Regions from separate parts of the Psychrobacillus sp. MER TA 171 genome, predicted to be linked through region 1. Evidence: riboswitches for the same ligand, from Rfam matches in the RefSeq annotation. Region 1 holds a riboswitch; the other holds the start of a gene.
What was found. A riboswitch is a leader RNA that binds a small molecule or an ion and turns the genes downstream of it on or off. The one in region 1 is predicted to bind lysine.
Positions count from the first base shown of each region.

Region 2: linked by a shared signal. The riboswitch ahead of M3627_RS16530 (Na+/H+ antiporter NhaC family protein) and the one ahead of M3627_RS06845 (aspartate kinase) in region 1 are both predicted to bind lysine.

Region 1 is NZ_JAMAWN010000005.1:81,090-86,223, reverse strand. Features, by position in the region: gene M3627_RS06850 (YslB family protein) at 65-478, shown strand; gene M3627_RS06845 (aspartate kinase) at 935-2,152, opposite strand; lysine riboswitch at 2,356-2,533, opposite strand; gene uvrC (excinuclease ABC subunit UvrC) at 2,577-4,367, opposite strand; gene trxA (thioredoxin) at 4,420-4,734, opposite strand; gene M3627_RS06830 (electron transfer flavoprotein subunit alpha/FixB family protein) at 4,866-5,134, opposite strand, start outside.
Region 2 is NZ_JAMAWN010000022.1:45,074-50,207, reverse strand. Features, by position in the region: gene M3627_RS16540 (bifunctional metallophosphatase/5'-nucleotidase) at 1-1,374, shown strand, start outside; gene yunB (sporulation protein YunB) at 1,417-2,187, shown strand; lysine riboswitch at 2,238-2,421, shown strand; gene M3627_RS16530 (Na+/H+ antiporter NhaC family protein) at 2,510-4,081, shown strand; gene lipA (lipoyl synthase) at 4,151-5,098, shown strand; gene M3627_RS16520 (YutD family protein) at 5,120-5,134, shown strand, end outside.

The DNA of each region.
Region 1 (5,134 bases):
TGAAAATATTTTATGCTAGAATAGATTATAGTTTTTATTTATCTTTGGAAAGAAGGGTTGCTGTTTGAATGAAAGAGAACATTCACATGTAACTTCCTTTGGATATGAAATAATAAGAGATCACGTGCTCACTTCTATTCTCGGAAAACATGAAAAAGAAATATTGTACTGGGCAGGTAAGGACCTTGCACGAAAGTTTCCACTCTATTCAATGGAAGAAGCCATCTCTTTCTTCCAAGAGGCTGGCTGGGGAAGGCTTGAGTTAGATAAAACATCAAAAGATTCGGCCTATTACACGCTAGAAACATACAATCTTCCTCAAAGTGGAATTAATAGATGTCACCGATTAGAGGCTGGCTTTCTTGCAGAGCAGAAGCAAAAAATAGATGGCTATGAAACTGAATGCTATGATGAGTTTGTAAAAAAAACTGGGTTGGTCACCTTCCATATTAAATGGGACTTAAAAAGTAAACGCTAAAGATACATAAAGAGGAGGATGGAGCAATTTCCATCTTCCTCTCTTTTTTTAATAAAGCTTTGTTAAAGTTATTGGTTGATTTTGACTAACAATTCTTTTAATAGTGACTTTAAACATAAACAAAGGAACTTTCAAATGGCTATTAAGAACATAAATAGATTGTGAAATTGGGGTTGGTGACAGTTTTAAGCTTTGTTTATGCGAGTAAATTTATAAGCACTTATCCATGCATTAAAGCTGTTCCCATTAATTCATTGAAGCACCAGACGGCGATTCCTACGGGATGAGTGAGACAGATAAGCCATCACAACCACGCGCGATTGCTGTGGGTGGTGGCTTATCGCTTACCCCGAGGAAAGCGTCAGGCTGGGGCGAAAAATCAATTCTACTCTCTGATTTAAGATTTCTTAGTATCATAAATCAACCCTGCCCTTTAACATAGCCTATAATTATTACTTAATTTATAGCCAAATCAAATTCATCATGGAGTGCATTCGCTGCTTGAATCATATTGCCTTGAGGCACTACAACTGAAACCTTTATTTCTGAGGTACTAACCATTTTAACTGGTATGTTTTCCTTGCTTAATCGGTCGAACATTTGTGCAGCGACACCAGGATTAGATACCATCCCTGAACCTACAATAGATACCTTAGCTAAACCCACCTCAAAATCCGCAAAGGTAAAACCTAGATTCTGTTTCGTTTTCTCTAAAACGTGAATTGCTTCCGAAAGAGATTCTTTTTTTATAGAAAAGGAAACGGTAGGCTTCATTCCTTCGACAATCGACTGAACAATAATATCTACATCAATATGGTTATTGGCAAGGGTAGTAAATATGGAAGCGAGTGAACCATTAAAAGGCACTGTATACTCAATCGTTAAACGTACTATATCTGATTCAAAAGCTACCCCTCGTACTACTAAATTATTCTCCACATCTACTTCCTCCTTTAAAATGGTTCCTTCCGTTTCTTCATAGCTTGAACGTACTCGTAATGGAATCTTATAGTTTTTTGCGAATTCCACTGCTCTTGGGTGCAGCACTCCAGCTCCTAAATGAGCTAACTCCAGCATCTCATCATATTCTAGCTGTTCTAGTTTTCTTGCATGAGATACGTAGCGTGGATCTGACGTATAAACACCATCTACATCCGTATAAATATCACAAATGTCTGCTCCGATAGCTGCAGCTATGGCGACGGCTGTAGTGTCTGACCCTCCTCTCCCTAAAGTAGTAATCTCCCCTAATTCCGACATACCTTGAAAGCCGGCCACAATTACTACTCGATTAGCGATTAAATGCTCATTTATCTTCTGGCCATCCAATTGCTTAATTTTTGAATTTCTATGTACTTCATCCGTAACTATCCCTGCTTGCCAACCTGTTAAAGAGAGCGTCTCTACTCCAAGTGCATTTAACTGAATAGCTAGTAAGGACATAGTGACTTGTTCTCCTGTAGCAAGCAACATATCCATTTCTCTTTTTGTTGGATTGTTAGTGATTTTACTAGCCATTTCCGCTAAGTCATCTGTTGTTTTTCCCATTGCAGATACAACTACGACGATATCATGTCCTTTCTCCTTTTCTAGTTGTACCCTTTTTGCTACGTTACCAATTAACTCTATGGAGCCTACAGAGGTTCCACCAAATTTCATCACAATTTTACTCATTAACCTATCTCCCCTTTATCTCCTTGAGCGGACAACAAGAAAAGCGCAAGCGCCTATCCCTGCCCTGAGGGGCAAGGCTGCTTGCGCTAGACATCAACTTATCCACAGGTTCATAATCTTATAATTTCCTAAACAATAAAAAAAGCTTTCCACATATTTGCGGAAAGCTAACTCTTCTCATACACGGTCAACAATGATTGCCCATGTGAGATAGCCCTCCAGAATATATATATTCTGACAGTCCTGCATCTCTTAAATACAGAACCAACATAGGAAAGGAAAAGCTTTTCTATGTTTCGGCGAACAACCCTTTCTTAATCGGTCGTAGGATCTTTCATCCTCACGATTAGTACTCTTGCAATTCGCACCTCTACCTTCACTGTTTGAATAGTGAATATTAAATTGTTTTAAAGATAACATAAGATTATTCAGAAGACAATAAATTTTTCTGAAAATGAGCCATTAGATTATCGGCTAATTTACTAGGGAGTCCAGATTCTATTAGTTCTTCTCGTGATGCAGCTTGCATTCGTTTGAGGGAGCCAAAATGCTTAAGAAGCATTTTCTTCCGTTTTGGACCTATTCCTTCAATTCCATCTAACGAGGAGGCAATTGTATGTTTCCCTCTCTGTTGTCGATGGAAAGTAATTGCAAATCGATGGACCTCATCTTGAATTCTTTGAAGAAGATAGAATGCTTCACTTGTTCTTTTCATCGGGATAATCGCTAATGGGTCACCATATAACAAGGAGGATGTTTGATGTTTGGCATCTTTTGCTAGTCCTGCAATTGGAATATCTAAGCCAAGTTCATCCTCTATAATTTCTCTCGCTGCTTCTATTTGTCCTTTACCTCCATCAATAATGATTAAATCAGGTAGAGGCAATCTCTCTTTTAGCACACGAGTGTAACGTCTACGAACGACCTCACGCATCGCGCCATAGTCATCATGCTTTGCTGCAGTTTTCGTTTTATACTTCCGATAGTCTTTTTTGTATGCTCTGCCATCAACGAATACAACCATGGCAGAAACCGCATCGGTACCGTGAATATGAGAATTATCAAAGGCCTCAATTCTGCTTGGCATAGCAATTCCCATAAGACTACCTAGTTCTTCTAATGCCCCTACAGTTCGTTCCTCTTGTCGTTCAATCAAGTGGAACTTTTCTTTCAAAGCTATCGCAGCATTTTTTTGCGCTAAATCCACTAGGTTCTTTTTGGAACCCTTTTGAGGAATAATAACCTTCATTTCCAACAACTCAGAGGCTAACTCTAAATCAGTCGTATTAGGTACAAATATTTCCTTTGGTTTAATATGCTCTGGTTTGGAGTAGAACTGACCTAAAAAGGTAAGAAATTCTTCCTCCGGGTCACGGTAAATTGGGAAAAGAGAAACATCTCTTTCTATCAACTTTCCTTGACGTACAAAAAACACTTGGACACACATCCATCCCTTATCTACTGTGTATCCGAAAATATCACGATTTGTGAAATCATTCATCGTCATTTTTTGTTTTTCCATCACTTGATCAATATGTGCTATTTGATCGCGGTACTCTTTTGCACGTTCAAACTCCAGCTGTTCTGCTGCTGCATTCATTTTTTCAGTTAGCTCTTTCTTGACCGCTGCATGGCCACCGTTTAAAAAACTAGAGATTCCATGAATAATTTCGGTGTATGTTTCCTCTTCAATTTCTTTTACGCAAGGGGCAAGGCATTGTCCGATATGGTAATACAAGCAAACTTGGCTAGGTAGCTTTTGACACTTTCTTAATGGATATAATCTATCCAGTAATTTTTTTGTTTCATGAGCAGAATGAGAATTTGGATATGGTCCAAAATATTTACCCTTATCCTTTTTTACTTGTCTCGTAATGATGAGCTTAGGATTCTTTTCTGCAGTAATTTTTATATATGGATACGTTTTATCATCCTTAAGCATGACATTGTATTTTGGGTCATGCTTTTTAATGAGATGGAGTTCTAGAATTAGTGCCTCTAACTCGGATGATGTAACGATATATTCGAAGTCGACTATTTCTTGTACTAATCTTTGAGTTTTTCCGTCATGTGATCCCGTAAAATAAGATCGTACACGATTTTTTAATATCTTTGCTTTACCTACATATATAATGACGCCTTGTCGATCCTTCATCAAATAACAGCCTGGTTGATCTGGCAAAATTGCACACTTTTGTTGTATAAGTTCGTTCATCTCATCACCTGTTTAAAAAAACCGGGAACCATAGAGGACCCGGTTTTTATTATTATGCGTTTTTCTCAACGAATTGAACTAGTGCTTCTTTTGGTTGGAAACCAACCGCTTTATCTACTGGTTGACCATCCTTGAATAACACTAATGTTGGAATAGACATGATTCCAAATTGACTTGCAGTTGCTTGGTTCTCGTCAACGTCTACTTTTACGATTTTAACTTTATCGCTCATTTCAGCGTCCATTTCTTCTAAAACTGGAGCAATCATTTTACAAGGTCCGCACCATGTTGCCCAAAAATCTACTAATACTAATCCTTTTTCTACTTCTTGTGAGAAGGTTTGATCTGTTCCATGTACAATTGCCATAAATAATTCCTCCTTTAGTAACTCTAAACTGATTATAGCAGACAAAAAAAGCTACATCTACAATTTAGCTTACACACTTCTATATAACCATATCCATAAAAAACTCGGCCCAATAGGAGCCGAGTATTTTCTTATGCATTTACTTTAAGCTTTTTGAATTCTTCTGTAAGCATTGGAAGAACTTCAAACAAGTCTCCAACAATTCCATAATCAGCAACCTTGAAAATGTTTGCTTCTGGATCCTTGTTAATTGCTACAATGATTTTCGAGTTAGACATTCCTGCTAAATGCTGAATTGCCCCTGAAATACCAACAGCGATATAAAGATCTGGAGTTACCACTTTTCCTGTTTGACCGATCTGTAGTGAATAATCACAGTAGTCAGCGTCACAAGCTCCAC
Region 2 (5,134 bases), on a different contig from region 1:
AAGCTGAGAGAGACCATTCATATTTATCATACAAATGATTTGCATAGTCATTTAGAAAATTGGCCGTCTATCCATCACTTTCTCTCTGAAAGACGTAAAAAGCATGCAAGCGATTCCTCTCTGATATTAGATATCGGTGATCATGTGGATCGCTCGAATATATACACAGAGGGGACACTTGGGAAGGGGAACGTGAAGCTCTTAAATGAAGCCCGATATGATTATGCAACGATTGGAAACAATGAAGGAATCACATTGAGTCACGAAGAATTGGATTCATTATATGAACAGGCTAAATTCGAGGTCATAGTTTCCAATTTTACGGATTTGGAAGGGAATATCCCTAGGTGGGTGAAGCCTTATAAAATTCATCAGACGGCCTCTGGAATACGAATTGGGATTATAGCTGCTACTGCGGATTATAGTGTTTATTATGAAAAGCTTGGGTGGAGATTGCAGGATCCTCTTCCTAGACTGCAGGCAGTTGCTGATCAGATTTCTCCTCATGTCGATGTCCTTATTTGTATGTCTCATTTAGGAAAGTCTAAGGATGAAGAGCTATGTGAGCTGATACCGTCTCTGGACTTAATTTTAGGAGCACACACGCATCATTTGTTCGAGGAAGGGAAAATGGTTGGGAATACATTGCAGGCCGCTACAGGGAAATTTGGGATGTATGTGGGCTATGTGAGTCTTGAATATGACCATTCCATGAAAAGAGTTGTTTCTAAACAGGCTGTTGTCTACCCTACAGACGAGTTGCCAGTCCCTCAAAATGCAGGACACACGATGGAAAATTGGGAGCGAATCGGTAAAGAAAAGCTATCTTATCCTGTTTTTACAAGCAATTCCTTGTTAAAAAAAGAGTGGTTCAATGGGTCTGAGTTAGCGAATTTCTTTGGAAAGGCATTGCTAGCATACACGAATGCAGATTGTGCCATGTTTCCTGCAGGAATTTTCTTAAAGGATTTACCGGAGGGACCTGTCACTGCTTGGGATCTACATCAATGCCTGCCTCACCCCATTAATCCATGTATCGTTACATTAAGTGGAGCTGAGCTGCTAGAGGTGATGGAGCTTTCAAAAAACGAAAAATGGCCAAATTTAGAAGTGAAGGGTCTCGGATTTCGTGGTAAGTATTTAGGGGCTATTTTATTTGAACAGGTTGAACAAGATATGCATGGGCAGCTTTTGATTAAAGGTGAGCCATTAACGCTACATCAAACGTACCGACTGGCGACGCTAGACATGTTTACTTTTGGATTTTTCTTTCCTTCCTTTAAGACCGCGAAGAAACAATATATTATGCCAGAAACTATTCGGGACGTTATAAAATGGTATGGAATAAAGGAAGAGCATAAATGTAGGGCATAATAGACCTCCTCGTTACATAAAAGTAATGAGGAGGTTTTTTCGTTGTTTTATCGCAAAAAGAAGAAGCGTTTCATATTTTTTAGCACTCAACGCAAATTAGCCATCTTTTTAACATGCTTTTTATTGTCAGTGGCTTGGGTATTCTATTATATAAATGCGCAACTAACTCCCACTTACTTACAATATGCTGAAGTGCAAACGAACAAGATTGCATCTATGGTAATAAGTAAGGCGATTAACTCGCGTACGGCAAATGTTCTAGATGTAAACGATATTATTGAAGAGGTTCCTTCGGATAGCAAAAATATGGTCACAACCAAATTCAATACAGAAATTATTAACCGAGTGCTATCTGATACAAATAGTTTAGTACAATCCCATTTAGAACAGGCTGAACAAGGGAATTTATCAAGTCTTCCTTACTTGGATGATATTGAGTATGATAAGCAAACAATGGAAGACCAAGGTGGAGTCGTATTTTTTGTTCCGATGGGGCAAGCAACGAATATACCTTTGATCGGGAACTTAGGTCCAAAAATACCTATTCGATTCCACGTGATCGGAAACGTTCAGTCAAATGTGGTGCCTACTATTACCGAGTTCGGTATTAATAATGCGTATGTAGAAATTAGTATCCACATTAAGGTGAATGTACAAATCATCGTCCCGCTTGCTAGTAAAATGAGTGTAGTGGAACAGAATATACCAGTAGCCATGGGTCTAGTTCAAGGGCAGGTTCCTCACATTTATACAGGTGGGGATGGGTCGGCTGCTCCATCGGTGGAGGTACCTATACCGTTACCGGAAGATTAAAAAAACTTCATTTTTCTTAAATTACTGTTAGAATAGATAAAAATGAATAATAAATAGGTAGAGGCCGCATTGCTTAATAGTATGTTACGGGAGGGTGACTCCAAGGATCGTAATAGAAAGGAAGTTTTGCCGAAACTAAGTATGTCTAGTCAAGGATGCTTAGTTGGGGTTATTTTGAACAAGAATAACACTGTCATGTATATGGGGACATATAGATGGGGAGCTACAAAAGTGAAACAAAGTGTTATAACTAAAATTTCATGTATAAGCCAACCTATAAAATACTATAGGTTGGCTTTTCTATTTTCAAGGAGGAACAGTTTTGGAGAATACAATTTTTTCGTTAGTGCCACCGCTATTGGCAATCATCATGGTTTTATTGACAAAAAGGGTCTTGTTATCGTTAGGAGCAGGTATTCTTTCTGCAGCCTTACTAGTAGAGGAATTTAGCCCTGTTGGATCTTTGTTAATGTTATGGAATTCCTTTAAAATCTCTTTTTGGGATGGGGGTTTAAATGTATATAACATATATATTTTATTGTTCATTCTCTTGTTAGGTGTAGTTACTGCTTTTGTCAGCCTGTCAGGAGGAAGCACAGCTTTCGCTAATTGGGCGATCAAGCGAATTAAAACGAAAAGAGGCTCTAAACTATTAACAGCCTTTTTAGGAATCATTATTTTTGTGGACGATTATTTTAATGCATTAGCAGTAGGGCAAATTGCAAGACCAATTACGGATTCGCATAAGGTTTCTCGTGCAAAGCTAGCCTATTTCATCGATTCTACATCAGCACCGATATGTGTAATCTCACCAGTTTCTAGCTGGGGAGCATTTTTGATAAGCCAGCTAGGTGTTATTTTCACAACACATGCTGTAACAGAATATACTCCGCTAGAAGCTTTTATCACAATGGCGCCTATGAACTTCTATGTAATAGCTACTTTGGCGATCGTATTCTTTACGGCTTGGACAGATTTTGATTTATTTGAGATGAAGAAGCATGAAAAGCGTGCGAAGGAAACAGGAGTATTATTTGATCCTAATAAAACTAATCCGGGAGATATGGATGGAGATTTTCCTGACAATCAGTATGGGAAAGTGATCGATTTATTACTTCCAATCATCTCTCTAGTAGTGGTGACGTTAGGGTTGATGTTCTGGACGGGCTATCAGTTGTCCGGAGGAAGTTTAGATATATTTGTCATCTTTGAAAATACAGATGTTCCTTTTTCATTATTTATAGCTGGATTGGTAGCAAGTATTTTAGCTTTCCTGTTATACGCTCGCCAATTCAAGGTTAACCCAAATGCTAACATGAGCTACGTGTGGAAGGCTTTACGTACAGGCATTCAATCTATGCTTCCTGCCATTTTGATTCTTGTATTCGCATGGGCATTATCTTACCTTATTACAGCCTTAGAAACAGGTGCATTCCTTGCAACGATTGTTACAGAAAATAATATCCCAGTAGGTATTATTCCAGTATTACTGTTTGTGCTGACTGCTTTTATGGCCTTTGCTACAGGTTCATCCTGGGGTTCGTTTGGTATCTTGCTTCCGATTGGTGCAAGCATTATTATGGCAATCGATCCTCAGCTATTGCTACCAGTATTAGCAGCAGTATTGGCAGGAGCAGTTTTCGGAGACCATTGTTCACCGATTTCGGACACTACGATCATGTCGGCTACGGGAGCTGGAGTTAATGTCATTGATCATGTGATGACACAGCTGCCTTATGCAATAACTAGTGCGATAATAGCTGCAATCGGATACTTAGTATTAGGATTGACAGGCTCTGTCATGATAGGATTAATAACAGTAGTAGGAATCCTCATTCTATTATTTGGGTTTTGGACCCTTAGTAATAAAAGTGGGAACAAGTATTCTATTTAGCTTTTTTAGAAGGTTGTTTGAATTCAAATAATATGGTACATTGACAACAGTGAAGTCAGATTATTTGAAATGGGGGATGGAATCGTGACATCATGTAAGCCACCAAAAGAACAACATGAGCGCAAGCCTGAATGGCTCAAAATAAAGCTAAATACGAATGAAGATTATAAAGGCTTAAAAAAATTAATGCGCGAAAACAATCTAAATACTGTGTGTGAAGAGGCAAGATGCCCTAATATTCATGAGTGCTGGGGATCTCGTCGTACTGCTACATTTATGATTCTTGGAGCAATTTGTACAAGAGCATGTCGCTTCTGTGCTGTAAAAACTGGCCTTCCAAATGAATTAGATTTAGCTGAGCCAGAACGTGTGGCAGATTCAGTTGTTATTATGAATCTTAAGCATGCGGTAGTGACGGCTGTAGCAAGGGATGACTTAAAAGATGGCGGCTCAGAGGTTTTTGCAGAAACGATCCGTGCAATTCGAAGAAAAAATCCTTTTACTACAATTGAAGTTCTTCCATCGGATATGGGGGGCATTGAGCAAAACATCCGTAACATTATGGATGCGAAGCCAGATATCCTGAATCATAATATTGAAACGGTACGTCGATTAACTCCTAGAGTTAGAGCACGTGCACAATATGACCGTTCTTTAGAATTATTAAAGCGTGCAAAGGAAATGCAACCAAGCATTCCTACAAAGTCTTCGTTAATGCTAGGTTTAGGGGAAACGTTTGAAGAAATCATTGAGGTTATGGATGATTTACGTGCAAATAACGTTGATATTATGACTATTGGTCAATATTTGCAGCCTACGAAAAAACATTTAAAGGTTCAAAAATATTATTCTCCAGCTGAGTTTGGAGAATTGCGTAAGATAGCAATGAGTAAGGGTTTTTCACATTGTGAGGCAGGCCCGCTTGTAAGAAGTAGCTATCATGCAGATGAGCAAGTTAATGCTGCTGCGAAGCAAAGACAGCAACAAGGTGAGGAATTACTAGCTGTTCAAGAGTAATAGCTAATGGATGGTGAATGTATGATAATAGCAGAA